DNA from 4 places in the Streptomyces sp. NPDC002574 genome. Region 3 is predicted to be linked to each of the others. Evidence: riboswitches for the same ligand, from Rfam matches in the RefSeq annotation. Region 3 holds a riboswitch; each other region holds the start of a gene.

What was found. Region 3 has a riboswitch for cyclic di-AMP ahead of ACFYXS_RS10545 (M23 family metallopeptidase). Riboswitches for the same ligand answer to the same signal wherever they lie in the genome.
Region 1: it holds a riboswitch for cyclic di-AMP, as region 3 does, so the genes downstream of both, ACFYXS_RS18550 (M23 family metallopeptidase) here and ACFYXS_RS10545 (M23 family metallopeptidase) in region 3, are expected to answer to the same signal.
Region 2: it holds a riboswitch for cyclic di-AMP, as region 3 does, so the genes downstream of both, ACFYXS_RS22200 (transglycosylase family protein) here and ACFYXS_RS10545 (M23 family metallopeptidase) in region 3, are expected to answer to the same signal.
Region 4: it holds a riboswitch for cyclic di-AMP, as region 3 does, so the genes downstream of both, ACFYXS_RS24710 (NlpC/P60 family protein) here and ACFYXS_RS10545 (M23 family metallopeptidase) in region 3, are expected to answer to the same signal.

The regions. Positions count from the first base shown of each region.
Region 1 covers NZ_JBIARB010000007.1:236,508-243,786, reverse strand. Annotated here, with positions in the region: gene ACFYXS_RS18570 (endonuclease/exonuclease/phosphatase family protein) at 1-902, shown strand, start outside; gene ACFYXS_RS18565 (helix-turn-helix domain-containing protein) at 999-1,886, opposite strand; gene ACFYXS_RS18560 (hypothetical protein) at 1,996-2,616, opposite strand; gene ACFYXS_RS18555 (hypothetical protein) at 2,652-2,822, opposite strand; cyclic di-AMP (ydaO/yuaA leader) riboswitch at 3,602-3,740, shown strand; gene ACFYXS_RS18550 (M23 family metallopeptidase) at 3,752-5,047, shown strand; gene ACFYXS_RS18545 (hypothetical protein) at 5,137-5,418, opposite strand; gene ACFYXS_RS18540 (DUF6227 family protein) at 5,563-6,324, opposite strand; gene ACFYXS_RS18535 (PfkB family carbohydrate kinase) at 6,494-7,279, shown strand, end outside.
Region 2 covers NZ_JBIARB010000008.1:456,505-463,783, forward strand. Annotated here, with positions in the region: gene ACFYXS_RS22195 (SAM-dependent methyltransferase) at 1-380, opposite strand, end outside; gene ACFYXS_RS22200 (transglycosylase family protein) at 584-1,732, opposite strand; cyclic di-AMP (ydaO/yuaA leader) riboswitch at 1,737-1,947, opposite strand; gene ACFYXS_RS22205 (aldo/keto reductase) at 2,605-3,612, shown strand; gene ACFYXS_RS22210 (GNAT family N-acetyltransferase) at 3,650-4,288, opposite strand; gene ACFYXS_RS22215 (peptidylprolyl isomerase) at 4,386-4,883, shown strand; gene ACFYXS_RS22220 (D-arabinono-1,4-lactone oxidase) at 5,099-6,364, shown strand; gene ACFYXS_RS22225 (pyridoxal 5'-phosphate synthase) at 6,400-7,086, opposite strand; gene ACFYXS_RS22230 (MFS transporter) at 7,206-7,279, opposite strand, start outside.
Region 3 covers NZ_JBIARB010000004.1:150,261-157,539, forward strand. Annotated here, with positions in the region: gene ACFYXS_RS10535 (M16 family metallopeptidase) at 1-1,238, shown strand, start outside; gene ACFYXS_RS10540 (class I SAM-dependent methyltransferase) at 1,316-2,167, opposite strand; cyclic di-AMP (ydaO/yuaA leader) riboswitch at 2,456-2,618, shown strand; gene ACFYXS_RS10545 (M23 family metallopeptidase) at 2,634-3,413, shown strand; gene ACFYXS_RS10550 (GntR family transcriptional regulator) at 3,659-4,351, shown strand; gene ACFYXS_RS10555 (HPr family phosphocarrier protein) at 4,553-4,834, opposite strand; gene ACFYXS_RS10560 (GNAT family N-acetyltransferase) at 4,967-7,279, shown strand, end outside.
Region 4 covers NZ_JBIARB010000010.1:16,514-23,792, reverse strand. Annotated here, with positions in the region: gene pcrA (DNA helicase PcrA) at 1-2,380, opposite strand, end outside; cyclic di-AMP (ydaO/yuaA leader) riboswitch at 2,676-2,839, shown strand; gene ACFYXS_RS24710 (NlpC/P60 family protein) at 2,847-3,980, shown strand; gene ACFYXS_RS24705 (hypothetical protein) at 4,006-4,359, opposite strand; gene ACFYXS_RS24700 (NlpC/P60 family protein) at 4,700-5,773, shown strand; gene ACFYXS_RS24695 (LuxR C-terminal-related transcriptional regulator) at 5,807-6,478, opposite strand; gene ACFYXS_RS24690 (PspC domain-containing protein) at 6,475-7,279, opposite strand, start outside.

The DNA of each region.
Region 1 (7,279 bases), on a different contig from region 3:
ACCCGTCCGACCCGGCCGACAAGTTCGCGCGGCTCGCCGAGGGTGTCGTCACCAACCTCTCCTCGCCCGACATCGTGGCGCTGGAGGAGATCCAGGACAACAACGGCGCCGTCGACGACGGCACCGTCGCGGCCGACCAGACCGTGCGCAAGTTCGTCGACGCGATCGTCGCCGCCGGCGGCCCGCGCTACGACTGGCGCTCGGTCGACCCGACGAACGACACCGACGGCGGCGAGCCCGGCGGCAACATCCGCCAGGTCTTCCTCTTCAACCCCGACCGCGTGGTCTTCAAGGACCGCCCGGGCGGCGACGCCTCCACCTCGGTCGCGCCCGTCGCGACCAAGAAGGGCGTCCGGCTCTCGGTCTCGCCCGGCCGGATCGACCCGACCAGCACGGCGTGGAACAGCAGCCGCAAGCCGCTGGTCGGCGAGTTCGAGTTCAACGACAAGCAGGTCATCGTCGTCGCGAACCACTTCAACTCCAAGGGCGGCGACGAGCCCCTGCACAGCAAGGACCAGCAGCCCAACCGCACCTCCGAGGCGCAGCGCAAGCAGCAGGCCACCGAGGTCAACTCGTTCGTGAAGTCGCTGCTGGACGTCGACAAGAACGCGCGCGTCGTGGTCCTCGGTGACCTCAACGACTACGAGTTCTCCGACGCCCTGTCCACGCTCACCTCGGGCGGCGTGCTGACCGACCTGCTCACCACCCTCCCCGCCGAGCAGCGCTACACCTACGTGTACGAGGGCAACTCCCAGTCCCTCGACCACATCCTGCTCAGCCCGGACCTGCGTCGCTACGACTACGACGTCGTGCACATCAACGCCGAGTTCGCCGACCAGGCCAGCGACCACGACCCGCAGATCGTCCGGATGCGTCTGAGCGGCGCCCAGGCCGACGACTGACGGTCCCCGACGGCCGTGTGATCACGCAGGAGGGGGCGGTGCCGGCGGGCACCGCCCCCTTCCGCGCGCCCGGACGTGACGGACGTGGCGGACGGGTCAGCGGTGGTCGCGCTCGTGGTGCGGCACGCCGTTGCGGAGCGCCTCGTCGCCGGTCCAGGTGGCGAGCAGCTGCAGCGCGGCCTCGGAGGAGGAGCCGGGCTCGGCGGTGTGGAGGCACATGGACTGGTCGGCGTCGGCGGGGAAGACGACGTACTCGTACGCGAGCGTCAGGTCGCCGACGACCGGGTGGTGGTAGTGCTGGACGCCGTGGGTCCGTTCCCGGACGCCCTGGTCGGCCCACCAGTCGCGGAACTCCGTGCTCTTTATCGTCAGTTCGCCGACCAGCTCGGTCAGCCCCGGATCGTCGGGATACCGCGCGGCCTGCGCCCGCAGGGCGCCGACGAGTTCGGCGGCGTAGGCCGCCCACTGCCGGTACAGGTCACGCGCGGCCTCGTCGAGGAACAGGAAGCGCGCCAGATTGCGGTCCCGGTGCGGGAGCGCGTCGAAGTCGGTGATCAGCGCGCGGGCCAGCCGGTTGGAGGCCAGTACGTCGCCGTGGCGGCCCAGCACGAGGGCCGGGGAGCGGCCGTCCAGCAGGTCCAGCACGCGGTGCACCTCGGGTCGGACCCGCTGGGGCCGGTGCGGCGGGCGGCGGCGGGCGGCGCGGCGCGGCCTCGCCAGCTCGAAGAGGTTCGCCCGTTCGTCCGCGTCCAGCCGCAGGGCCCGGGCCACGGCGTCCAGCACCGCGTCGGAGACATTCTGGTGCCGGCCCTGCTCCAAACGGGTGTACGAGTCGGTGCTCACACCGGCGAGCCGCGCCAGCTCCTCCCGCCGCAGCCCCGGCACCCTGCGCGCCGTGCCGCTGACCGCCACCCCCGCGTCCTGAGGGCTCAGCCGTGCCCTGCGGGTCCGCAGGAACTCCCTGAGCTCGGCGTTGTGCTCCATGTCCTCCAGTATGGGCGGCCGGTCATACCTCCGCCCGGCCCCGCGTCCCCGCCCAGGTCGGGGGCTCGCGGGGCCGGCGACGCGGGGCGGGGCAGCGCTCCGGGAGGCACTAGGCGCCGTCCTCCAGGTGGCGGAGGCGTTCCTGGAAGTGGTCGAGGCGGGCGCGCAGGGCGGCCGCCTCGGCGGCGAGCTGCTGGCGCAGGGGCGGGGCGCTGTCGGCGGGGTGCGGGGCCTCGCCGGTGACGTTGACGCCGGGGCCCGCGAGACGGCCGAATTCCGCCGGGGTCAGCACCCACAGGCCCGCCGCGCACGCGTGGCAGTTGGCCTGGAGCGCGCGCCAGCCCGGCAGGCCCGTGCCGTCGCGCACGAAGACCCGCGCCGGGCGGCCGCAGCGGCAGGCCGCCATACGGACGGTGCGCACCCGCTGCCGGGCGTAGCGCATGCCGCGTTCGTACCGGGTGTACGCCCCCAGCACGCCAACCTGGAGGATCACCGCGTCACCGCAGTCCGTGGCGCAGGTCAGCGCCTGCGCCTCGGCGGCCGTGTGCAGACAGTAGAAGCCGCAGTCGCAGCCACGGGCGGGGCTGGCGTGCCGCCTGCCGTAGCCGCACCGGGCGTCGTCCAGGACGCCGTACACGATGCGCCCGCCGAGGGAGACGCCTCGGAAGCCGACGTGTGTGCCGTCCGCGGAGAGCATCGGGAACGCCAGCTTCCAGCCCGTCGGCGGCACCGCCGGCCGCTCCTCCGGCAAGCGGCGCCCGTACCTCACCGGACCGCGGCCTCGGCGCTCTCGGGCTCCCGCGCTGGCGTGTCGTCCGTGCCGGAGGCCGTCCGTGCCGTCACGGCCGTCGCGACGTCGAGCTCCTTCGCGACACCGGGCGGCTCGTCGCCGGTCTCCTCCGCGTAGCCCTTGGCCAGTGCCTTGCCCAGCTTCATGCCAGCCTCCAAGATCGGGCGAATCCGCCGTACTCGGGCATGATGACGCACCCTCGCGGCCGTCGCATAGGGGGCGTGGGGGCTCCCCGCCGCTCCCGGCCGGCTCCGGCCGTACGCCCCAGGCCATCCCCGACAGGGCGGTCGGCGGCCGTGGCAACGGCCCCTCGGCGACCCCGCGGTTGATGACACATCAGCATGCGGGCCGCCGCCGGGACCGACATGCCCCGCTTCGCATGGGTTTCCCTACCTGCCTCGCGGCGAGCATGCCGCACCCTGGGGTGTCAAGGGTGACGATCCTCACGCCGCCGTCGAGTGGTGCGGGGGGATGCGCGAGGGGCCGCGGTGCCGAAGCCCTCCCCGCTGTCGCCGTCCGCCGCGTCCCGCCGGCACGCGCGCCGCGCTCCGCGCCGCCCCCGCGGCCGCCGTCCGCCGCGTTGCTTTCAGCCGCGCCCAGTGGCGTGAAGTGCACCGCAGGCTCCCGACGCGCGGCGCGGCGGAGGGTGCGGCGCGAGGTCTCGGGGCCCGCAGGAAAGGGTCGTTGGGCGATCGGGGTCCGGGGTGACCCTCACTCCTCGTGAGCAGAGCACTCCCTTCCGCATAACGACTGATGCACACTCACATCTCCCGTTGGTCACGGCAGTCACAGCGGAATGTGGATAAATGCCCGTTCCATCCCCATAGATTCCCAGTGCGAACTCGCCGAAGCGGCTTGGAATTGGGTGCCGCCTCTATTAACGTTCGATAACGCAGCGCGGTCACCCGTCGCCCGCCAGGGCGGCGCCGTGCGCTTGCCGAATCCCGTCCGCGGGAACCGGGGAACCACTTCCTGGGGTGAATCGGGGGCCTTCACGGTCCTCGTAGGAGACCTTCCTGCTCCGAACCCGTCAGCTAACCCGGTAGGCGAGAAGGAAGGAAAGGAGTGCGCCCGCGTGGCGTCGAACGAGCCTGCCCTGATACCCGGACAACAGCAACAAGGGACCGGGTACCACAACCCCGAGTGGGACACCGCCGAGTGGAACATGGCCGCCGGCTGGAATCCCCCGGCCGCCGAGCAGACTCCGCCGACGAAGAACGCGATAGACGGCTGGGACACCGCGGAGTGGAACTTCGCCGCCGGCTGGGTCGAGGAAGCACTCGCCGCGGCCCCCGCCCCCGTCGCCGAACCGGTCGCCCCCTTCCAGCCGGTCGCACCCGTGCCCGAGCCGCGCAGCGCGGTCGAGGCCGCCGCCTTCGTCGACGAGGCGTACGACGCCCCCGAGGCCGGCCCCGCCCCGGACGCGGACACCCGCGACGCGTACACCACGCAGGCCTTCTCCCCGTTCGGCGAGCCCGAGCCGGCCGCCGAGCCGTGGAACCCCACCGAGGAGTCCACCGCCCCCGTCCGCGGCCGGCACCGGGTCGCCAAGCAGCGCACCCTGGGCCGCGGTTCGGCGGTCTTCGGCGTCGCGGCCGTGGCGGTGCTCGGCGTCGGCGGTGTCGCGACCGCCGAGGGCAAGAACCCGCTCCCGGTCTCCCTCCCCAACCTGCCCGAGGTGGCCAAGGTGCCCGGGCTCGGCTCTCTGCTGGACAGCCAGCCCACCGCCAAGCCCGTCGCCCAGGCCCTGACCCCGGGCGCCGGCGAGGCGCTGCGCACCCGGATCCTCGACCAGGCCCAGCAGCAGCGGAACGCCGCCGACGCGGCCGCGCGGTCCGCCGCGCAGCAGCAGGCCGCCGCCAAGGCGGCCAAGGCCGCCGCCGCGCAGCAGGTGCGCGAGGAGGCCGCGGCCAAGAGGAAGGCCGCCCAGGAGGCCGCGAAGAAGGCCGAGGCCGCGCGGCTGGCAGAGCTCGCCAAGAGCTACACCCTGCCGCTGACCTCGTACACCCTCACCGCGAGCTTCGGGCAGTCCAGCTCCCTGTGGGCCAACACCCACACCGGCCAGGACTTCGCCGCCCCGACCGGCACCCCGGCCAAGGCCATCCACAGCGGCACCATCACCTCGGCCGGCTGGGCGGGTTCGTACGGCTACCGCATCATCCTGACCCTCGACGACGGCACCGAGCTCTGGTACTGCCACCTCTCCTCGATGCTCATCACCTCGGGCAAGGTCTCCACCGGCGACACCATCGCCCGCGTCGGCGCGACCGGCAACGTCACCGGTCCGCACTTGCACATCGAGGTCCGCCCCGGCGGCGGCGACCCGATCGACCCGATGCCGTGGCTGCGCAGCATGGGCATGACCCCGTGATCCTGAGCTGACGCTCTGCGTACGGACCCCGGCGGCCTGGTGACACCCCCGACACCAGGCCGCCGGTCCGTCGTTTCCGCGCCGGTGACCTACGGGACGAGGAAGTTGTAGAGCTCCGAGACCCGCGGCGGCCCGCTCGGCTCCGGGAACCCGGACTCCTTGGCGGCGGGCATCATGATCACCAGGTAGGCCTCCAGCGCCTCCGCCGAGTTCCACACGTTCACGATCCGCAGACCGTCGTTGGTGATCACGGCGGCATGGGCCAGCAATCCGGCGGGGGGATGGTCGGGGCCGAATCCGGCGCGGTGATTGGCCTCCTCGTACTGCAGGGCCGTCACGCCCGGGAACTCGACCTCCGCCAGGACCGTCATGGGAACCTCCCGTTTCCCTCTACGCCCAATTTCCCCCGGCTGCGGAGCGCCCGCAACGGGAGACGGCCGCAACGGGAGAAGGCCGCAACGGGAGAAGGCCGCGCGCCCCGGGGACGCGCGGCGGCGCCATGGCCGGGAAAGGCGCTAGAGCGCTTCCATCCGTACGTCCGCCGCGTCGCAGGCCACCGTCTCGTCCGCGTAGACCTCGCACACCGGCCGCCCGTCGGGCGTCATGGTGTGCTCGACCTCCCACAGGCTGAGCTCCTCGCCGCTCGCGAGCAGGAACGCGTGCTCGTACAGCGTCCAGCCCACCACGCGGCCGGTCCCGATACGGGTGTGCCGGCCGGTGACGTACGCGATGTCGTGACCGACCGCCGAGCCCAGCCGGACCCGCAGGTCGTCACCGGGCGCGTCCCGGTTCTCGGCACGCCGCAGCAGCCGCCAGGCGTGCTCCGCGGAGTCCTCCCGCATGTACTGCCTCGGACCGGGCAGCGGCTCCGCACCGACCCGCGGCAGCCGGGCCAGCCACTCCGCGGCCTCCGCCTCCAGCTCCTGCGGCGCGGGCTCGCCGAAACGCAGGTCGATCACATGCTGCGCGGCGAGCAGCACCTCGGGGTCGGCGTACACCTCGTACAGCGGGTCCTCGCCGGGGCCGGTGTTGTGCTCGATCTCCCACAGCACCTGGGTGCCGCCGTCCGCGAGCAGGAACGTGTGGCGCAGCGTGCGCCGGCTCAACCGCCGTGGCGGCCCTTTGCGCTGGCGGAAGGACGCCAGCTCCGTGCAGCCCATCAGCGCGGTCTCCAGCCGCCCCAGCACGACGTCGTCGATCTCGAACGCGTTCTGCGCCCGGGCCAGCACCACCTCGACGTCCGCCGGACCTGCCCCACCTGGTCGCGCGTTCCCCATGCGGTCCTCCTGCTTACGGCATTCCCCGCGCACCATTGCTGAGCACACAGCGTAGTGGTCCGTGAGCACTCCGCGTCGGGGGTACGGGAAAAATGGTGCACCCCTACCCGTAGGAGGCGCGTAAACGGGATGGCCCCCGTGGCGTACCCCCCGATGCCACTATGCGCCCATGCGCGCGCTCTTCGTAGGCCTCTGCACACTTGACGTCATCACGCGGGTCGACCGCGTCCCCGCCCCCAACGAGAAGCTGACCGCCTCGTCCCAGCTCATCGCGGCCGGCGGGCCCGCCACCAACGCCGCGGCGACCTTCGCCCACCTCGGGGGCGAGGCCGTCCTGCTCACCGCCTTCGGCGGCCATCCGCTGTCCACGGCGATCGACGAGGACCTCGCGGCGCTCGGCGTCGCCGTCCTCAACCTCACCGCGGACTCCCCGGAGCCGCCGGCCGTCTCCACGATCCTGGTCACCGAGTCCACCGGCGACCGGGCCGTGGCCTCCCCGGCATCGGCCCAGCCGACGCCGCCGGACGACCTCGAAGCGATCGTCGCCTCCGCCGACCTCGTCCTGGTCGACGCCCACCACCCGGCGCTGGCCCTCCCGGCGGTCCGCCACGCCCGCGCCGCGGGCATCCCCACCCTGCTCGACGCCGGCAGCTGGCGCCCGGGCACGGCACCCCTGCTCCCCTACACCGACCTCGCCGTCTGCTCCGCCGACTTCCGCCCCCCGGGCACGTCGTCCCCCGCCGACGTCCTCGCCTTCCTCCGCGGCGCCGGCGTCCCCTGGCCGATCGTCACCCGCGGTCCCCTCCCCGTCCTGTGGGCCGGCGGCGAAGTCCCCGTCCCCGCCCCCACCGCCGTCGCCGACACCCTCGGCGCCGGCGACATCTTCCACGGCGCCCTCGCCCACGCCCTCCTCACCCACGTCCGCACCCGCCTCACCCCCGCCCTCCTCACCACC
Region 2 (7,279 bases), on a different contig from region 3:
ACGATCACGGCCTCCTCGTTGCCGTCCAGCACGGCGCGGCTGTGCGCGACCGCGACCGGGTCGTTGTCGACGTAGAGCACGCGGGCGCCGGGGCTCGCGGCCTGGGCGACCTCGTGGACGTTGCCGAAGGTGGGTATGCCGGAGCCGATGTCGAGGAACTGGGTGACGCCCTCGTCCACCGCGAAGCGCACCGCCCTGCGCATGAAGGCCCGGTTGGCCTGCATGATCTTGGGCAGGCCCGGGAATGCCTCGATCGCCCGCCGCCCCGCCTCCCGGTCGACCTCGAAGTTGTGCGAGCCGCCGAGGTAGTAGTCGTAGATGCGGGACACGCTCGGCACGGACAGGTCGATGCCTTGGGGGGCCCAGGCAGGACGCTCCATCAACGGCTCCAGCTCGTCGGGATCAGGGCAGCGGGCCGTGCGGACGGCCGCCTGGCTCAGAGGCTACTGATCGTTCGTTCGAGAGGAAACCAGAAATGGAAATATTCGATCCGTTTCGGTCACTCGCCAACGGCAAGTGCCCTGCCCCCGCGATGCGGGGAACAGGGCACATGCCAGCGCCGGATGACGGGTGATCAGTTCGCTCAGATGCTGACGCCGTGCGCCCGCAGGTAGGCCAGCGGGTCGATGTCGGAACCGAACGACGCGGTGGTGCGCACCTCGAAGTGCAGGTGCGGGCCGGTGACGTTGCCGGTGGCGCCCGAGAGGCCCAGCTGCTGGCCCTCGGAGACGGTCTGGCCGGCCGAGACCGACAGCGAGGACATGTGGGCGTACTGCGAGTACTTGCCGTCGGCGTGCTTGATGACGACCTGGTTGCCGTAGGAGCCGCCCCAGCCCGCGGAGACCACGGTGCCGGAGGCGATCGACTTCACCTTGGTGCCGGTGGAGGCGATGAAGTCGACACCGGTGTGGTAGCCCTTCGACCACATGGAACCGGACTGGTGGTACGGGGTGCCCAGCGTGACGTGGTCCAGCGGGGCGGTGTAGCCGGAGGCGGACGAGGTGGTGGACTTGACCGGGGCCGGCGTGCTCGCGGCGGGCTTGTCCGGGAGGGCGACCGTGGCCTTGCCGCTCAGCGCCAGGACCTGGCCCGGGTAGATCAGGTTCGGGTCGGCGCCGATGACGGACTTGTTGGCCGCGTACAGCTCGCGCCAGCCGCCGGTCACGTCCTGGGCGTCGGCGATGGTGGAGAGGGTGTCGCCGCCGACGACCTTGTAGGAGTCGCCGGTGGCCGGCTTGGAGGCGGAGTCGGCGGGCTTGGAGGCCTGCGTGTCCTTCGCGGGAGCGGGGGTGGCGGGCTTGGTGGTGGTGCCGGAACCGGCGACGCTCTGCGGGGTGGCCGACGTGTCGGCCATCGCCTTGGTCAGACCGGCCTTGGGACCGCACACCGGCCAGGCCTGCGGGCCCTGGACCGCCAGCACCTTCTCGGCGACGGCGATCTGCTCGGACTTGGTGGCGAGGTCCGCACGGGCGGCGTACTTGGTCCCGCCGAAGCCGGCCCAGGTGCTCTGGGTGAACTGCAGCCCGCCGTAGAAACCGTTGCCGGTGTTGATGGACCAGTTGTTGGTGCTCTCGCAGCTGGCGACCTTGTCCCAGACGCTCACCGGTGCGGCGTGGGCGCCGGCGGCGCCGACGACCGGGAGGGCGATCGCGGCACTCGTGGTGCCGGCGAATGCGCCGAGGCGGACGAAACGATTGGTCCGCTGACGACGGTGCTTTCCCTTTGCGGGCATGGGGAATTCCTCTCCGACGCCTACGAGGTGAGCTGTCGGGTTCGGGCTGGAGATGCCCGGCCGCTTTGAGGCATGCCGACTAAAGGCACGTCGCTGCGACTTCACCCCAAGCCGTCCCGTGACACGGAACGGCACTTACCTGGGTCCCCCGCTCCTGCCGTGCGGTTCTTGTCATCCGGCTTACGAGTGGCGGCAGGATTAGGCGTTCCACTCGGAAGAATTCCCGCCGGCATCCGGCCTGCGGGACTTGGAAGCTAAACGACGCAATCGCGCCCCGGCAAGGTCCGGAATCACAGCAATCGCCGACCGGCAAGTCGATCAATGAATTCCGTGACGTTACGTGAGAAGTGTCCGCTCTGTGTAGGCGAAATAATGACCCCTGGCGAACGGCATTGCACAGGCGGTGAATACGGGGAAGATAAATCGACGCTCGGTGGCCCATGCCTGCCGGAGCGTGTTCGTCGCGTGACACCCATCACGTGCCTATTGCCTACGCATGCACTGTGGATACATATGTCCGCTTACGACCTTCGATGCCGGATAAGGCATGACATGGGGCGTTCCAACCCGCGTTGCAGGATGGCGTGATGAGGCCCGCACCCGTCGTCGTGTCCAGCAGGACAACCGATGACCGGCCCGCATCGATTCCCGGCGGCGTCGCCGCCCGCCGGGACCCGGGACGCGCCGGTGGCCGGAGACCGGGGCAGCCCGGGCCGGCCCCGCGTCCCGGCGGCACCTCCCGGGCGGTGCGACCGGGGCCGCGGGCAGCGCGTGGGGCGACCCGGGACCCGGGTGACACGGCAGAAGCCCCAGGGGTAGCCTCCCAATCCCGAACATTTTCTTACATCGACACCTCGACCGGGAGCCCCCGCGTGCCCTACCTCGCCGCAGAAGACCGCTACGCATCAATGGAGTACCGCCGCACCGGCCGCAGCGGGGTCCTGCTCCCCGCCGTCTCCCTGGGCCTGTGGCACAACTTCGGCGACACCTCGCCGCTGGAGACCCAGCGCGCCGTGCTGCGCCGTGCCGTCGACCGCGGGGTCGTCCACCTCGACCTCGCCAACAACTACGGGCCGCCCGCGGGCTCGGCCGAGGCCAACTTCGGCACCCTCTTCGCCCAGGACCTGCGCCCGTACCGCGACGAACTGTTCATCGCCAGCAAGGCGGGCTACGACATGTGGCCGGGCCCGTACGGCGAGTGGGGCAGCCGCAAGTACATGCTGGCCTCGCTCGACCAGTCCCTCGGCCGCATGGGCCTGGACTACGTCGACGTCTTCTACTCCCACCGCTTCGACCCGGACACGCCCCTGGAGGAGACCATGGGCGCCCTGGACACCGCGGTCCGCCAGGGCAAGGCGCTGTACGCGGGCATCTCCAACTACCCCGCGGACGCCCACCGCCGGGCCACCGAGATCCTGCGCGAGCTCGGCACTCCGCTGCTGATCCACCAGGCCGCCTACAGCCTCCTGCAGCGGAGCCCCGAGGCGGGCGTCCTCGACGCCGTCGGCGAGACCGGGACCGCGCTCATCGCCTACTCGCCGCTCGCCCAGGGCCAGCTGACCGACCGATACCTCGACGGCGTCCCCGCGGACTCCCGCATGGCCCTCGGTCACTTCCTCAAGCGCGACGCCCTCACCGACGAGAAGCTCACGCTGCTGCACGCCCTCAACAAGCTCGCCGGCGAGCGCGGCCAGACCCTCGCGCAGCTGGCCCTCACCTGGGTCCTGCGCGACCCGCGCGTCGTCTCCGTCCTCATCGGCGCGAGCAGCGTGGCCCAGCTCGACCAGAACCTCGCCGCCCTCGACGCCGCGCCCCTCACCGAGGCCGAACTCGCCGAGATCGACCGCCTGTCGGCGCAGGCCGGCGTCGAGATCCCGTAGGTCCCGCGCCGCACCGCCCCGGAGGTCCTGGCCGGCGTCAGGACCTCCGCAGGCGGCCCTCCAGGGCCGCCCTGACGCCGGGCCACTCGTCCTGGAGGACGGAGTAGTACGCGCTGTCGCGCACGGTGCCGTCGGTCGCGCGGACGTGCGCGCGGCGGATGCCCTCGAAGCGTCCGCCGATGCGCTCGATCGCGGCCCGCGAGCGGGCGTTGCGGGCATCGGTCTTGAGCGTGACGCGCAGCACGCCCCAGGTCTCGAAGGCGTGCGTGAGCAGCAGGAGCTTGGCCTCGGTGTTGCAGGGGGTGCGCTGGGCGGAGGCGGACAGCCAGGTGCTGCCGATCTCGGCGACCGTGGGCACCCCGTCCGGGCGCGGTGCGATGCGCCCCGCGGGCCAGGCGGGGGTGGCGGTCCAGTAGTCGAGGTCCAGGAAGCGCGTCGAGCCGATCAGGGTGCCGCGCGCGATGTCGACCACGGCGAACGGGAGAGCGACGCCGGTGGCCTGGTCCGCCAGTGCCCCCTGGATGTACCGCTCCATCGCGGGCAGGTCCTCCGGCACCAAGGTGAATCCGTAGGTGTCGCGGGACTCCCGGGCGGCACGCAGCAGCCCGTCCGCGTGGTCCGCGGTGAGCGGCTCCAGGCGGACGTACCCGCCTTGCAAGGTCCCGGTTTCCGGCATGCCCCGGATGCTATGCGCACCGCCGCGCGGCTGGTCAACTGCGTGTCCCGCGCGGGGCGCGGTCGGGAGTGGCGACCGGGGATGTGAAAATGTCGGCATGAGCAACAACGACGTGTACTTCGACATCACGATCGACGGCGAGCCCGCCGGACGGATCGTCTTCACCCTCTTCGACGACGTGGTGCCCAAGACCGCGCGGAACTTCCGCGAGCTCGCCACCGGCGAGAACGGCTTCGGCTACGAGGGCTCGCACTTCCACCGCGTCATCCCGGACTTCATGCTCCAGGGCGGTGACTTCACCGCCGGCAACGGCACCGGTGGCAAGAGCATCTACGGCGCCAAGTTCGCCGACGAGAACTTCCAGCTCAAGCACACCAAGCCGGGCCAGCTGTCGATGGCCAACGCGGGCCCGAACACCAACGGCTCGCAGTTCTTCATCACGACCATCGTCACCGACTGGCTGGACAACAAGCACGTCGTCTTCGGCGAGGTCGTCGAGGGCATGGACATCGTCAAGAAGATCGAGTCCCTCGGCTCGCGCAGCGGCACCCCCAGCGCCCGCGTCGAGATCGCGAAGTCCGGCATCGTCGCCTGACCCACGTCCTGCCGCCCGGCACCCGGGCCGCCCCGCGCGGCCTCCGGTGCCGGGCGCCCGGCTTTCCGCGGTCCCGGTCCGCGACCGGCCCCCGTCCCGGCCGCACCGCGGGCGGCGTACGATCCCCATCGGCGCTGCTCACCGCTGGTGCGCGCCGACCAGTCCGGCCGCCTCACGGCATGCCGGGCGCCGCACGACGGAAAGGAACGACCACGATGTCCGCGGAGAGGAACTGGGGCGGCAACATCGCCTTCCACGCGCGGCGGCTCCACAGCCCGGAGTCCGTCGGCGCACTGCAGGAGATCGTGGCCCGCTCCGAGCGGATCCGGCCGCTGGGCACCCGGCACTCCTTCAGCACCGTCGCGGACACCGACGGCGACCACGTCTCGACCGCGGCGCTGCCCCCCGTGGTCGACATCGACAGCGACGCGCGCACCGCGACCGTGAGCTCCGGCCTGCGCTTCGGTGAGATCGCCGGAACGATCGACCGGGCCGGTTTCGCCCTGCACAACCTGGGCTCCCTGCCGCACATCTCCGTGGCCGGCGCGTGCTCCACCGGCACCCACGGGTCGGGGACCACCAACGCGAGCCTGGCCGGCGCCGTCCGCGCGCTGACCATGGTCACCGCCGACGGCGAGCAGGTCGAGGTCCGCCGCGGCGACCCGGACTTCGAGGGCTCCGTCGTGGCGCTCGGCGCGCTCGGCGTCGTCACGCACCTGACGCTGGACCTGCTGCCCTCCTTCTCCGTGCGCCAGTGGGTCTACGACGACATGCCGCGCGAGGAACTCGGGCGGAACTTCGCCGAGGTGATGTCCGCCGGGTACAGCGTGTCGGCCTTCACGCGCTGGCAGGACCCCCTGCTGGAGCAGGTGTGGCTCAAGGAGCGCGTCGAGGACCCCTCCACGCCCCCGGCCCCGGCGCCGCGCGAGTGGTACGGCGCCGTCCTGGCCGACGGCCCCCGGCACCCCGTCCCGGGCATGCCCGCCGCGCACTGCACGCCGCAGAACGGCGACGTCGGCGCCTGGTACGAGCGGCTGCCGCACTTCCGGATGGAGTTCACGCCCAGCAGCGGCGAGGAGATCCAGTCGGAGTACTTCGTGGACCGCGCGGACGCCCCGGCGGCGTTCGACGCCCTGTGGAAGGTGCGCGAGCACTTCGCGGCCGCCGTGCAGATCGGCGAGATCCGCACCATCGCGGCCGACGAGCTGTGGCTGAGCCCCGCGTTCGGGCGCGACAGCGTCGCCTTCCACTTCACCTGGATCCCCGACACCGCGGCCGTCCTGCCCGCCCTCGCGGCGATCGAGCAGGCGCTGCGCCCGTTCTCCGCCCGCCCGCACTGGGGCAAGCTCTTCACCACCCCGGCCGCCGACCTCCCGGCCCTCTACCCGCGCTACGACGACTTCCGCGCGCTCGCCGCCCGCCGGGACCCCTCCGGCACCTTCCGCAACGACTACCTGCGGGAGTTCTTCCCCGGCCACTGACCGAGCGCGGTCGACCGCCGTGGGCCGCCGGGGACCTACGGCCAGAGCAGTTGCCTGGTCCAGCCCTGGTCGCCGGCGCGGTAGACCAGCCGGGTGTGCCGTCGTTCCTTGTCGCCCTGCCAGAACTCGACGGAGACCGGACGCAGCGCGTACAGCGTCCAGCCCGGCGCCACGAGGCCCGGCGTGCGGGCGAGTCGTGCCGAGGACTCCCGCACGGCCGCGTCCCGTTCGGCCAGGTCGGCCAGCGGCTGCGACTGCCGGCCCAGCAGGGCCTCGGCGCGCGCGCCCGGCCCGCGGGCCAGGAAGTCCGCCGCGCTGCGCTCCGGGCCCTCGGGCGCCACGGGACCGCGGACCCGGACCTGCCGGGCGAGCGCGGGCCAGTAGAACGTGAGCGCCGCGCGCGGGCGGGCGGCCAGGTCCCGGCCCTTGGCGCTGCCGGCGTCGGAGGCGAACTGCCAGCCCCGTTCGCCCACGTCCTTGAGGATGAGCACCCGGGCCGCCGGATTCCCGTCCGCGTCCACCGTCGACAGCGTCATGGCGTGCGGTTCCCGCACCCCGGCCCGTACCGCCGCCAGCAGCCATTCGGTGAACAGGGCCACCGGGTCCTCCGGAGCGGCCGCGGGGTCGAAACCCGGCAGGTCCCCCGCGAAGACCTCGATACTCCGCAGCAGTTCACGTGCACCGGCCGCCTCGGACGTGCGGTCACCCTCTTGATCGCTCACATACCGAACGTACACGGCCCGGCGCGCGTGGGCGTCAGGGCTTCCGCCGGAACCGGAGCGGTTCTTCTTCCTCGACGACGAGGGCGACCGTGCTCCGATCGCCCTGCGCCGAGCCGGGATCAGCGCGACCTCGCGGAGCCCTGAACGGCACCCTCGTGAACGGGATCCCGGGTTTCCGGGTGATCCGGGTCAC
Region 3 (7,279 bases):
AGGTGCTGCTCGCGGCGCCGCTCGACGCCGAGCCCGAGGGCCTGGACGGTGTGGCCACGATCATGGCCCGCGCACTGTCCGAGGGGACCGACAAGCTCACCGCCGAGGAGTTCGCCGCCGAGATGGAGCGCTGCGGCGCCACCCTCGACGCGCACGCCGACCACCCCGGCGTCCGGGTCTCGCTGGAGGTCCCCGCCTCGCGCCTCGACAAGGCCCTCGGCCTGATCGCCGACGCGCTGCGCGCCCCGGCGTTCCCGGAGAGCGAGATCGAGCGCCTGGTCGGCAACCGCCTCGACGAGATCCCCCACGAGCTCGCCAACCCGGCGCGGCGCGCCGCCATGGCGCTGTCCAAGGAGCTCTTCCCCGCCGAAATGCGGTGCTCCCGGCCGCGCCAGGGCTCGGAGGAGACCGTCGCCCGCATCGACGCCCCGTCCGTCCGCGCCTTCTACGACGCGCACGTACGGCCGTCCACCGCGACCGCGGTCGTGGTCGGCGACCTCACCGGGATCGACCTCGACGCGCTGCTCGGCAGCACCCTGGGGGAGTGGAGCGGCAAGCCCGCCGAGCGCCGCCCGCTGCCGGCGATCACCGCGGACGACACGGCCCGCGTGATCATCGTCGACCGGCCCGGCTCGGTCCAGACGCAGGTGCTCATCGGCCGCACGGGCTCGGACCGCCACGACCCGGTCTGGCCGGCCCAGGTGCTCGGCACGTACTGCCTCGGCGGCACGCTGACCTCGCGCCTGGACCGCGTGCTGCGGGAGGAGAAGGGCTACACCTACGGCGTCCGCGCCTTCGGTCAGGTCCTGCTCTCCACACCGGAGGGCACCGGCATCTCGCTGCTCGGCATCAGCGGCTCGGTGGCGACCGACGTCACCGCGCCCGCCCTGGCCGACACCTGGCAGGTGCTGCGCACCCTGGCGGCCGAGGGGCTCACCGACGAGGAGCGGGACGTCGCCGTCCAGAACCTCGTGGGCGTCGCGCCGCTGCGCTACGAGACGGCCTCGGCCGTCGCGGGCACCTTCGCCGACCAGGTCGAGCAGTCCCTGCCCGACGACTTCCAGGCGCGGCTGTACGAGCGCCTGGCGGCCACCGGCACCGTCGAGGCCACGGCCGCGGCCGTCGCCGCGTTCCCGCTCGACCGGCTCGTGGTCGTGCTGGTCGGTGACGCCACCGCGATCGCCGACCCGGTCCGCGAGCTCGGCATCGGCCCCGTGACGGTCGTCACGGGCGCCTGACGCCACCCGCCCGCAGCGCGGCCCCGGACGCACCAGCGGCGCCCGGGGCCGCGTGCTGTCGCCCGGCGGGCGCGGGCTCAGGGCTGGAGCCGTGTGGCGCCCATGGTGACCCTCATGCCGCTCGGGAGCCGCCCGTCGGGGCCCGCCAGGGCGGCCGCGCGACCGAGGAACTCGGCGCGCAGATCCGCGGTCCGCTCCTCGTCGAGGACTTCCATGTCGTAGTAGGTCGAGGAGAGGGCGGACCAGACCTCCGAGGGTGTGCCGTCCATGCCGATGACCACGGTCCGCCAGGACAGCGGTGCGAACCCGAGGGGTCCCAGCAGAGCGTCCAGCCCCTCCCGCCCGCGTGTCCTGCGGTCGCCGAGCCGCGGCAGGCGGCGCTCGGGCGCGGCGGCCTCGAAGTGCGGTACGGCCAGCGTGAGGAAGAGGTCCACTCCCTCGCCGGGGACGGGCCCGCCGCCGACGGCGACGGCCAGTGCGCCGCCCGGGACGAGCACCCTCGCGGCCTCGGCGCAGACCTGGTCGGGGTCGGACATGAGCATGAGCGCCATGTGCGACACCACGGCGTCGAAGGAGCCGTCGGCGAACGGCAGCTCCTGAGCGCGCCCCCGCCGCAGATCGGCGCCGGCCAGCGCGGGCCGCCGACGGGCGAGGGCCAGCTCGCCCTCCGACAGGTCGATGCCGGCCAGGACCCCGGCCCCCCGCCCGGCGAGCAGTTCCAGCAGGGCGCCGTCCGCGCAGCCCAGGTCCAGGACGCGGCGGGCGCCGGGGACGTGCTCGGCCAGCACCTCGTAGGTCGTGCGCCCGTCACGGGTGAGGGCCTCCTCGACCCCCGCCGACTGGAGGCCGGGACTCCGGTCGTGAAAGGTGCGCAGGAAATCCTCGGCGGCACGGGCCGCGGGCGTCGTCGCCCCTGATGTCGTGGTCACGCGGGGACCCTACGCACGGTGCCGAGCGCCCCGGCGTCCCTACGGCGGACCCGGAAGGTGACTCCGGTCACGTGTCCCGGGGCGCGGACCGGGCCGGTGGCCAGGGGCCGTCAGGGGGCGTGCGGGGCATGCGGGGAACTGCGGTTTTGTCGCTCGGGGGGCGGTTGGGACCGGTTGGGGGCCGGTGTGGCATCCCGCACAAAAGGCCGGATTTTTTTGGAACGGCCGCGGGGGCGCGGTTAGCGTCCTCGGGTTGTCCGGCGGAATCAGCCGCCTCCCGCGGCACCGGAGCAACGATCGCCGAGTCCCCGTCGGGCGTGAGCCTGGGGAGCCGGGGACCCATGTGAGTCGTCCCCTGGGGTGAATCGGGCCCGCCCTCACCGGGGCGCCCGTAGGAGACCTTCCTGCTCCGAACCCGTCAGCTAACCCGGTAGGCGAGAAGGAAGGAAAGGATCTCCGCCTGCCCATGGCGTTCACCATACGTACCACCGTCGCCTGCGCCGCCGCGCTCACCGCCGTCACCACCGGCACGCTCACCGCCTCCGCGCAGGCCGCGGAAGCCGAGCGTTCCGCGTTCGCCAAGTGCGCCGCCGTCAGCGGCGACATGGCGGCCCACCTCGCCGAGCAGGCGGAAGCCCAGCACAGGGCGGCGGTCTCCGCGGCGAAGAAGCAGCACGCGGCACACGTCGCGCACGTGACGAAGGTGCGGGCCGCCAAGAAGGCCGCGGCCGCCAGGGCCGCGAAGGAGGCCGAGGCGGCCGCCAAGTCGCGCGTCCAGGCCGGGGCCGCGGCCCGCGGCGGCGCCGCACATGCCTCGCGCTCCCAGGCCCGTACGTCCCTGACCTCCTGGATGCTGCCCGTGCACGGCGGCATCGGCACCCCGTACCACGCGACCAGCAGCCTGTGGTCGTCCGGCTACCACACGGGCGTGGACTTCCAGGCGGCCATCGGCACCCCGGTGCACGCCGCCGGCGCCGGCACGGTCGTCGAGGCCGGCTGGGGCGGCAGCTACGGCAACAACGTCGTGATCCGGCACGCGGACGGCATGTACACCCAGTACGGCCACCTGTCCTCGATCGGCGTCGCGGTCGGCCAGACGGTCTCCGCGGGCACGCGGATCGGCCTGTCGGGCGCCACGGGCAACGTGACCGGCCCGCACCTGCACTTCGAGGCCAGGACCACCCCGGCGTACGGCTCCGACGTCGACCCGGTGGCGTACCTGCGCTCCCACGGCGTTCTGTTCTGACCTTTCCGGCCCTCCGGCCTTTCCGGCCTCCCGGTCCATCTCCCTCCCCCCACCCGAAGGCCCCGGCTCCCCCCCGCCGGGGCCTTCGGCACACCGGGAGCCGTGTCCAAAAACGTTCCATGAATTCACGACCGCCGCCGGAATCGGCCGCGTGCTGGAATAGAGTCGCCACGGAAACGCCGGCATCTGCGTTACGCGGTGATTAAACGGCAGCCGCCGGCAGGCAAGGGAAGGAAACCGGCGATGTGGGACCGGACGTGAACGGGACGGGCGGCGCGGGGCGCCGTATTTCCGCCCAGGCGGTGTGCACGGCGATCCGTGACGACATCATCAGCGGGCACTTCGCGCCGGGCACCCGGCTGACCGAGGAGCAGCTCGCCAAGCGCTACGGGGTGTCACGGGTCCCGGTCCGCGAGGCGCTGCGGACCCTGGAGTCCGAGGGCTTCGTCCGCACCCGCAGGCACGCCGGCGCGTCCGTGGCCGAGCCCACCGACCAGGAGGCCGCGGACCTGCTGGAGATCCGCGGCCTGCTGGAGCCGCTCGGTGCCGCCCGCGCCGCCCAGCGGCGCACGGAGGCACACGTCAAGGTGTTGCGCGGGCTGGTGCGGCTCGGGCAGGAGCGTTCCGCGCGCGGGCAGTTGTCCGATCTGCCGGCGCTGGACGGCTGGTTCCACGAGACGCTGGCGCAGGCCTCCGGGAGTCCCACGCTGGTGGCGCTGCTGACGCAACTGCGGCACAAGATCGCCTGGGTGTACGCGGTGGACTCGCCGGGCCGCGCCGCGGAGTCCTGGGAGGAGCACGGATCGGTCGTGGACGCCGTCGCCCGCGGTGACGCGGAGCGTGCCCGCGCGGCGATGGCCGGCCACGTGGAGCGCGCCGGCTCGGTGCACCGGCTGCGCCGTCCGGAGCGCGCGGGCCGCGGCGCGCCCCCTCGGTGAGGAATCGGAAACATGCCGTACACGAACCGAGCGATCACGTTTAACAATGGTGCCGTATACAGCTGAGAGAATAGGGGCGCACTGTATTTTGCGTCCCTTATTCCGTCGCGTGCGGCGTCGAATTCAGCAGGTGCCGAAAAGGCCGGGGACGCGAAATCCGGACGGATTTCGCGTCCCCGGCCCACAGGTCCGGCGACCGGGTCAGACGGTCTCGGGAAGCTCTTCCAGTCCCTCGGACACGAGCTTGGCCAGGCTGTCGAGCGCGGCGTCGGCGCCCTCGGTGTCGGAAGCCAGCACGACCTCCTCGCCGCCCGCGGCGCCCAGGCTCAGCACGGCGAGCATCGAGGCGGCGTTGACGGGGGCACCGTCGGCCTTGGCGATGGTGACGGGGACGCCGACGGCGGTCGCGGCGCGGACGAAGATCGCTGCGGGGCGTGCGTGGAGGCCCTCGGCCCAGCCGACGGTGACGCGGCGCTCAGCCATGGTGTTGTCCTTCGGGTCGTTCCAGGGTGGTCTAGACCACCAGTCTGCCACGTCGGGCGCACCGGTCGGTCCCTTCCGTCCCTGACATCGTCGCACCGATCCCGTGCCCCCCGATGGCCGTACCCTGGCCCCATGACGACCCCGCCGCCCACGGAAGAGCGTGAGTACCCGGTCCACTGGGAGGCGGACGTCGTCCTGCGCGACGGCGGGATCGCCCATGTCCGGCCGATCAGGCCCGACGACGCGGGCCGGCTGGTCAGCTTCTACGAGCAGGTCTCGGACGAGTCGAAGTACTACCGCTTCTTCGCGCCCTACCCGCGGCTGTCCGACCGGGACGTGCACCGCTTCACCCACCACGACTACCGCGACCGGGTGGGGCTGGCGGCCCTCGTCGGCGGCGAGTTCATCGCGACCGTCCGCTACGACCGTACGGAGACCGACGAGGCCGAGGTCGCCTTCCTCGTCCAGGACGCCCACCAGGGCCGCGGCGTCGCCTCCGCGCTGCTGGAGCACATCGCGGCCGTGGCCCGTGAGCGCGACATCCGGCGCTTCATCGCCGAGGTGCTGCCCGCCAACCGCAAGATGATCAAGGTCTTCACGGACGCCGGCTACACCCAGCAGCGCAGCTTCACCGACGGCGTGGTCCGGCTCGAGTTCGACCTCGAACCCACCGAGCAGTCCGTCGCCGTCATGCGCGCCCGCGAGCAGCGCGCCGAGGCGCGGTCCGTACGGCGGCTGCTCAGCCCGTCCTCGATCGCCGTGATCGGCACCGGGCGGCGGCCCGGAGGCGTCGGCCGCAGCGTGCTGCGGCACATCACCGAGGGCGGCTTCGCCGGCCGGGTGCACGCGGTGAACCGTTCCTTCGACGCCGGCCTGCCGGTCCTGGAGCCCGAGGGCGTCCCGGCCCACCGCTCCGTCGCGGAGATCCCCGGACAGGTCGACCTCGCCGTGATCGCGGTCCCCGCGGAGAATGTCGCCGAGGTGGTCGACGAGTGCGGCTCGCACGGCGTCCTCGGCCTGCTCGTCCTGTCCTCCGGCTACGCCGAGTCCGGCCCGGAGGGCAACCGCAGGCAGCGCGCCCTGGTCCGCCAGGCCCGTTCGTACGGCATGCGCGTCATCGGGCCCAACGCCTTCGGCGTCCTCAACTCCGCCGCCGACGTCCGGCTCAACGCCTCACTGGCCCCCGAGATGCCGCAGGCCGGGCGGCTCGGACTGTTCACCCAGTCCGGGGCCATCGGCATCGCCATGCTGTCCGGACTGCACCGGCGCGGCGCCGGGCTGTCGTCCTTCGTCTCCGCGGGCAACCGCGCGGACGTCTCCGGCAACGACATCCTCCAGTACTGGCACGACGACCCGGCCACCGACGTCGCGCTGCTCTACCTCGAAACCCTCGGCAACCCGCGGAAGTTCTACCGCCTCGCCCGCCGCACCGCCGCCGTCAAACCGGTCGTGGTGGTCAAGGGGGCCCGCCACTACGCGGCCACCCCGCCCGGTCACACCGTGCCGGTCACCCGCATCCCCGACAGCACCGTCTCCGCGCTGCTGCGCCAGGCGGGCGTCATCCGCACCGACACCGTCACCGAGCTCCTGGACACCGGGCTGCTGCTGTCCTGCCAGCCGCTGCCGTCCGGACCCCGCGTCGCCGTCCTCGGCAACTCGGAGTCGCTCGGCCTGCTCACCTACGACGCGTGCCTCACCGCCGGGCTGGAACCGGGGCGCCCCACGGACCTCACGACCTCCGCGGCGCCGGAGGACTTCCACGCCGCGCTCGGCGCCGCGCTGCGCGATCCCGCCCACGACGCCGTCGTCGTCACGGCCATCCCGCGCGTCGGCGACGAACTGCAGGGGCACCCCGAGGCCGGTGACGACCCCGACCTCGCCGCCGCCCTGGAGCGCGCCGTCGCCGAGACAGGCGGCGGCAAACCCGTGGCGGTCGTCCACACCGCGCTGGAGGCCATGGGCACCCGCCTCGCCGCCGCCGGCATCCCCGCCTACGCCGCCGCCGAGCGCGCCGTGAAGGCCCTCGCCCAGGCGGCCGGCTACGCCCAGTGGCGCCGGGACGCCGGGACCCCCGGCAGGGTGCCCGAGCTCGACGACGTGGACGAGGCCCAGGCCCGCCTGGACGTGGCACGACTGCTGAAGGACACCGGGGAACGGGCTGCGGACGGCGCCCCCGGCGTCACCCTGGACGAGGCCTCCGCCGCGGCGCTGCTGGCCCGCTACGGGATCGCCGTGCGCGCCGCGCTGCCCGCGCCCGATGTCGCCGCCGCCCTGGACGCCGCCCGCCGCCTGGGCTATCCCGTGGCGCTGAAGACCACCGCCCCGCACCTGCGCCACCGCGCCGACCTCGGCGCCGTCCGTCTCGACCTCGCCGACCCCGACGACCTGCGCCGGGCGTACGAGGAGCTGACCGCGCGCCTGGGCAAGCCCGAGGAGCTGCACCTG
Region 4 (7,279 bases), on a different contig from region 3:
AGTCGATGGTGGCCTTGGCCTTCTCACCGCTGCCGTCGACGGAGACGACCGTGCCCAGCCCGAAGGTGTCGTGGTTGACCCGGTCCCCCACCGTCAGCGCGATGACCGGCCGGTCCTGGGTACGCCGGGTGGCGAAGCCGGACGGGCCGCCCTTGGACGAGGACCGCGACAGCATCGAGGCCGCCGCCGACACCGAGGCGGACGGTGTCGGGGAGGACCCCGTGCGCCGCCACTCGATGAGCGATTCCGGGATCTCCTCCAGGAAGCGGGAGGGCGGGTTGTACGACGGCTGGCCCCACGCGCTGCGCATGCTCGCCCGCGTCACGTACAGCCGCTGCCGCGCCCGCGTGATGCCGACGTAGGCGAGCCGGCGCTCCTCCTCCAGCTCCTTGGTCTGGCCGAGCGCGCGCATGTGGGGGAAGACCCCGTCCTCCATGCCGGTCAGGAAGACCACGGGGAACTCCAGGCCCTTGGCGGTGTGGAGGGTCATCAGCGTTATGACGCCGCCCCCCTCCTCGTCGTCCGGGATCTGGTCGGAGTCGGCGACCAGCGCGACGCGCTCCAGGAACTCGGCGAGCGTGCCGGGCTCCTCCTCGGTGCGCTCCTGCTCGAACTCCAGGGCCACCGCCGCGAGTTCCTGGAGGTTCTCGACGCGGGTCTCGTCCTGCGGGTCGGTGGAGGCCTGGAGCTCGGCCAGGTAGCCCGTGCGCTCCAGCACCGCCTCCAGGACAGTGGCGGGGCCGGCGCCGGAGTCGACGACCGTGCGCAGTTCCTCCAGCAGCTCGTTGAAGCGCTTGACGGCGTTGGACGAGCGGGCGGCCATGCCGTAGGCCTCGTCGACCCGGCGCAGCGCCGCGGGGAAGGAGATCCGCTCGCGCGAGGCCAGGGCGTCGATCATCGCCTCGGCGCGCTCGCCGATGCCGCGCTTGGGCACGTTGAGGATGCGGCGCAGCGGGACGGTGTCCTCGGGGTTGGCGAGCACGCGCAGGTAGGCCAGGACGTCCCGGACCTCCTTGCGCTCGTAGAAGCGGACTCCGCCGACGACCTTGTACGGCAGGCCGACGCGGATGAAGACCTCTTCGAAGACACGGGACTGCGCGTTGGTGCGGTAGAAGACCGCGACCTCGCCGGGCCGCGCGTCGCCCGCGTCGGTCAGCCGGTCGATCTCGTCGGCGATGAACTGCGCCTCGTCGTGCTCCTGGTCGGCGACGTAGCCGGTGATGACCGGACCCTGGCCGGCCTCCGTCCACAGGTTCTTGGGGCGGCGGGAGGCGTTGCGCTCGATGACGGCGTTGGCGGCGGTCAGGATGTTCTGGGTGGAGCGGTAGTTCTGCTCCAGCAGGATCGTGCGCGCCTGGGGGTAATCCTCCTCGAACTGGAGGATGTTGCGGATGGTGGCGCCGCGGAAGGCGTAGATGCTCTGGTCGGCGTCGCCGACCACGCACAGCTCGGCCGGCCCCTCGCCGCCCTCCTGCGCGTCTCCGCTCGCCGTGCCGACCAGTTCGCGCACCAGGGTGTACTGCGCGTGGTTGGTGTCCTGGTACTCGTCGACCAGGACGTGCCGGAAGCGGCGCCGGTAGTGCTCGGCGACGTCCGGGAAGACCTGGAGCAGGTTGACCGTGGTCATGATGATGTCGTCGAAGTCGAGCGCGTTGGCCTCGCGCAGCCGCGACTGGTACATCGCGTAGGCCTCGGCGAGCTTCTTCTCGAAGGGGTTCTCCGCCTGGTCGGCGAAGGTCTCCTCGTCGATGAGCTCGTTCTTGAGGTTGGAGACCTTGGCGCTGAAGGACTTCGGCGGGAACTGCTTGGGGTCCAGGTCCAGGTCGCGGCAGACCAGCGCCATCAGGCGCTTGGAGTCGGCCGCGTCGTAGATGGAGAAGCTGGAGGTGAAGCCGAGCTTCTTGGACTCCCGGCGCAGGATGCGGACGCAGGCGCTGTGGAAGGTGGAGACCCACATCACATTGGCGCGCGGGCCGACGAGTTGCTCGACGCGCTCCTTCATCTCGCCGGCGGCCTTGTTGGTGAAGGTGATCGCCAGGATCTGACCGGGGTGCACCTTGCGGGCGCCCAGCAGATGGGCGATGCGGTGGGTGAGCACCCGGGTCTTGCCGGAGCCGGCGCCCGCGACGATGAGCAGCGGGGAGCCGGTGTGCTCGACGGCGGCGCGCTGCTGCTCGTTGAGCCCGTCCAGCAGCGCGGCGGGGTCGACGGCGGGGCGCGGCGCGCCGTCCCGGTAGTAGGCGTCCCGGTCCGCGGGCGCGTCGAAGCGCCCCTCGAAGAGGTCGTGCGGAACCGCTTCGGCCTCCTCCTCGGGGGGCGGCGGGTGCTCCTCCCGCGGTTCGAAGCCGGCCAGGAAGCTGTCGTCAAAGAGGCTGCTCATCGCCTCCCGAGTCTAGGCGGTGGGACCGACACCGGTGCGCCGCTTCGAGGAGCCCGGCGGACGCGGGGCCCGCGGCGGCGCGTGCCGGAGAGCGGCCGGAGGGACGCCGGGCAGCCGCCGGAGGGGTGCGAGAGGGCCGCCGTAGTACCACCGGAGGGGCGGGCAACGGCCCGGATGCGTAAAGGTCACGAAATGATTGCGGACAATTCGAACACCAGCCTTCCCAGGAGCCACCCCAGTTGACTAGCGTGCCCCCTCAGGCGGTCCGCACCGAACGGCGGCGACCGAGCCGTCACGGCCGCCTCCGCTGAGTCCGGCGACCGCCGGAGCCGGGGACCCACCACTTTGGGGTGAATCGGTCCGTACGGGCGCACCGCGCGTGCGCCCGGACGACCGTAGGGCGGCCTTCCGAAGCCCGAACCCGACAGCTAACCCGGTAGGCGGTCCACGGAAGGAGCCGTCCGACTTGGCGACGCACCGCAAGCCGCGCCCCCGCATGCTCACCGTCCCCGGCCCGCGCACGGCCGTGGGGCTCACGACCGCCGCACTGGCGACCGTCACCCTCCTCGGCGAGAGCGCCAGCGCGGCGCCCGCCTCCCCCGACAAGCCGTCCATCACCGAGGTCAAGGCCAAGGTGGACGCGCTCTACCACCAGGCCGAGGCGGCCACCGAGCGCTACAACGGCGCCAAGGAGCAGACCGACAGGCAGCGGACGCAGGCCGACCAACTGCTCGACCAGGTGGCCCGCAGGACGCAGACGCTCAACGACGCCCGCCGCACGATCGGCGAGTACGCCTCGGCCCAGTACCGCGGCGGCGGTCTGGACGGCACGACGACCTTCCTGCTCACCTCCGACCCGCAGCAGTTCCTGGACCAGGCGCACCTGATGAACCGCCTGTCCGACCGCCAGGAGCACGCGATGGAGGCCTTCCGCACGCAGCAGGAGGCGACCACGCAGAAGCGCACGGAGGCCGTCCAGAGCCTGCAGAAGCTCACCGAGGCGCAGACGCGGCTGGCGACGGAGAAGCGGGCGGTCAAGCAGAAGCTGGCCGCCGCGCAGCAACTGCTCAACACCCTGACGGCCCAGGAGAAGGCGCGGCTGGCCGCACTGGAGAAGAAGCGCGAGCAGGAGGCCGCGGACAAGGCCCGTGCCATCGCCGCCAAGGAGGAGGCGGCGCGGAAGGCGGCCGGGGGCACGTCGGTCGCGGGAGGCGGTTCGACCACGACCTCGACGGCGTCGGGCACCTACGCCGCCAAGGCGGAGAAGGCGATCGACTTCGCCCGTGCCCAGATCGGCAAGCCCTACGTGTACGGGGCCACCGGCCCCAACTCCTTCGACTGCTCCGGCCTGACCCAGGGCGCCTGGGCCGCCGCGGGCGTCTCCATCCCCCGCACCACCTACGACCAGGTCGACTTCGGCTCCCGCGTCACCGCGGACCAGCTGCAACCGGGCGACCTGGTCTTCTTCTACTCGGACGTGACCCACGTCGGCCTCTACATCGGCGGCGGCCAGATGATCCACGCGCCCCACACGGGAACCGTGGTGAAGATCGCCCCGATCACCGAGATGCCGATCTACGGCTACGCCCGGATGGCCTGAGTCCCCCGCCTCCCCGCTGAGGGGCTCAGGTCCAGAGCACGGCGATGAAGATGTTGGCGGTGGTCAGCGCGCCCACGGCGCCGAAGGCCGCCGCCGACACCTTCTCGTCGTCGCGCTTGACGTAGACGAGGCCGAGGACGACCACCAGGACGGCCAGCTTCACGCCGATCTTGACGTTGTTCACCGGCTGGTCGTCGGCCTGGTTGAGCCCGACCAGCAGCGCCCCGGTGACCAGCATGGTGAGCGCCCCGTGCAGCATGCCCGGCACGAAGCGCGCGTCGCCGCGGCCCATGGCCTTCATCTGGGTGAGGAAGCCGCCGAGCAGGGCGGCGATGCCGATGATGTGCAGGCCGACGACGAGGTTGATGAGTACGTCCATGGCTCAGGACCCTAACCACGCCCGTATCAGCATTCGGCACCGAGGTGGGCCCCTTCCGGCGCATCGGTCACGGCTGGACCGCGAATGACCAGGTCACCCGTCGAACAGCGGTCATCGGGGATCAGGTAGTGGCCGAATCGGACCAGTCCCGCACACTCCACCGCCGGCTGCCGACGCACAGGTTTAGCGTCCTGCCCCAGGTGGCCGATCCCCACTGCCGGCGGGACTCGTCGTCGGCATCGGCCACCCCCGCCGAAGGTCCGGCGGCGGCGCGGCTCCCCGTCCGTCCGCCGCCGGACCGCGGGCAGCAAGTCCGGCAGCTCGGAAGGAGTGACGGCGCGTGGCGTCGCACAGAAAGCCCAAGGAGCGCACTCTCACCGGCTCCACCGCGCGCACGGCCGCCACCCTCGCCATCGCGGGAGCGGCCTCGGTGACGGTGTTCGGTGAGACCGGGCACGCCGAACCACGGCTGACCACCTCCGAGGCCAAGGCCCGGGTGGACCGGCTCTACCAGGAGGCCGAGCAGGCCACCGAGCGGTACAACGGGGCGAAGGAGAAGGCCGACACGGTCCAGCACCGGATCGACGACCTGCAGGACGAACTCGCCCGCAGGACCGAGCGCCTCAACCGCACCCGCGACGGACTCGGTTCGATCGCCACCGCCCAGTACCGCAGCGGCGGCGTGGATCCTGCCATGCAGCTCGCCCTGGCCTCCTCGCCCGACCAGTACCTCGAACGGGCCGGACTGCTGGACCGCATGAGCAGCCGTCAGAACGCCGCGCTGCACGCCCTCGGCTCCCAGCGGCGCGAGATCGAGCAGTTGCGCACCGAGGCCGGGACCGAACTCGACGAGCTGCGCCGCTCCCGCGCCGAACTGGCCCGCCACAAGCGCACCGTGCAGGAGCGCCTGGCCTCCGCGCAGCGCCTGCTGGACGGGCTCACGGCGGGCCAGCGGGCCGCCGTCCTGGCGGACGGTGGCCAGGGCGCGACCCGTTCCGGCGGGCGGGCCGGCCGCGCGGTCGCCGCGGGCTCACGGTCGGCGCTGGCGCCCGCGGTGGCCCCCAACGCCCGCGCCGCGCGCGCCGTCTCCTTCGCGTACGACTCCCTCGGCCTGCCCTACGTCTGGGGCGCCACCGGCCCGTCCTCGTACGACTGCTCGGGCTTCACGCAGGCCGCCTGGCGGTCCGCCGGGGTGGAGCTGCCGCGCACGACGTACACGCAGATCAACGCCGGCAGCCGGATCTCCCGCTCCGAACTGGCCCCCGGCGACCTGGTCTTCTTCTACTCCGGGATCAGCCACGTCGGCCTGTACATCGGCAACGGCATGATGATCCACGCCCCGCGCACCGGCGACGTGGTGAAGATCGCCCCCGTCGACCAGATGCCCTTCGCGGGGGCCACCCGCCCGGCGTGATCCCCGCGTGGTCCCCCGCTTGATGCCCCTCGCTCAGACCAGCCGGCGCGCGGTGGCCCAGCGGGTGAGCTCGTGCCGGTTGGAGAGCTGGAGCTTGCGCAGCACCGCCGAGACGTGCGACTCGACCGTCTTGACGGAGATGTAGAGCTGCTTGGCCACTTCCTTGTAGGCGTAGCCGCGGGCGATCAGCCGCAGCACCTCGCGCTCGCGCTGGGTGAGCCGGTCCAGGTCCTCGTCGACCGGAGGGGCGTCGGTGGAGGCGAAGGCGTCCAGGACGAAGCCGGCCAGCCGGGGCGAGAAAACCGCGTCGCCGTCGGCGACCCGGAAGACCGAATTGACCAGGTCGGGACCGGTGATGGTCTTGGTGACGTAGCCGCGGGCACCGCCGCGGATCACGCCGATGACGTCCTCGGCGGCGTCGGAGACCGACAGCGCCAGGAAACGCACGGGGTGTTCGGGGTCCGCGCTCAGTCCCGCGCAGCGCTTGAGCACCTCGACCCCGCCGCCGCCCGGCAGGTGGACGTCGAGCAGCACCACGTCGGGCCGGGTCGCGGTGATGACCGCGACCGCCTGGTCGACGTCGGCGGCCTCGCCGACCACGTCCACGCCGGTCCGCTCGGTCTCGCCGATCTCGGCCTGGACCCCGGTGCGGAACATCCGGTGGTCGTCGACGAGGACGACCCTCACGCGCCGATCGTCGGTCATGACGGCCTCCCTGCTCCCGAGTCCTGCTGCCGCTCCATCTCCAGCTCCACTTCCGTCCCCCCGCCCGGCGCGGGGCGCAGCCGCGCCTCGCCGCCGTTTCGCCTCATCCGGCCGATGATGGACTCGCGTACGCCCATCCTGTCCGACGGTACGTCGTCCAGGTCGAAGCCGGGGCCCCGGTCGCGCACGGACACGAAGACCCTGTCCCCCTCGACCTCCGCGTACACCTGCACCGGCTCGTCGCCACCGTACTTGGCGGCGTTGACCATGGCCTCGCGGGCCGCCTGCATCTGCGCGACCAGCCGCTCGTCCAGCGGGCAGTCGCCGACGCACACCACCTCGACCTGAACGCCGTGCGCGTCCTCCACCTCCGCCGCGGCGCGGCGCACCGCGTCGGCCACGGTGGTCGGCTCGTCCTCCCGGCCGTTGCCCTCGGGACGGTAGAGCCAGGCTCGCAGCTCGCGTTCCTGCGCGCGGGCCAGCCGGGCCACCTCGCGCGGGTCGTCGGCGTGCCGCTGGATCAGGGTCAGGGTGTGCAGGACCGAGTCGTGGACGTGCGCGGCGACCTCGGCCCGTTCCTGGGCCCGGATGCGCGCGAGGCGCTCCGCCGACAGGTCCTGCGTCATGCGCACGAGGTAGGGGCCGGCGATGAGCGCGACGCCGACGAGCACGGCGAGCGCGGCCTGCAGGATGGTGCCGAGGTGGCTGACCGAGCCCTGCACGACGAGGAAACCGGTCACCCCGACGCCCACCAGGATCACCCCGGCCGCGCCGCGCGCGACGGGCAGCAGCCGCTTGCCG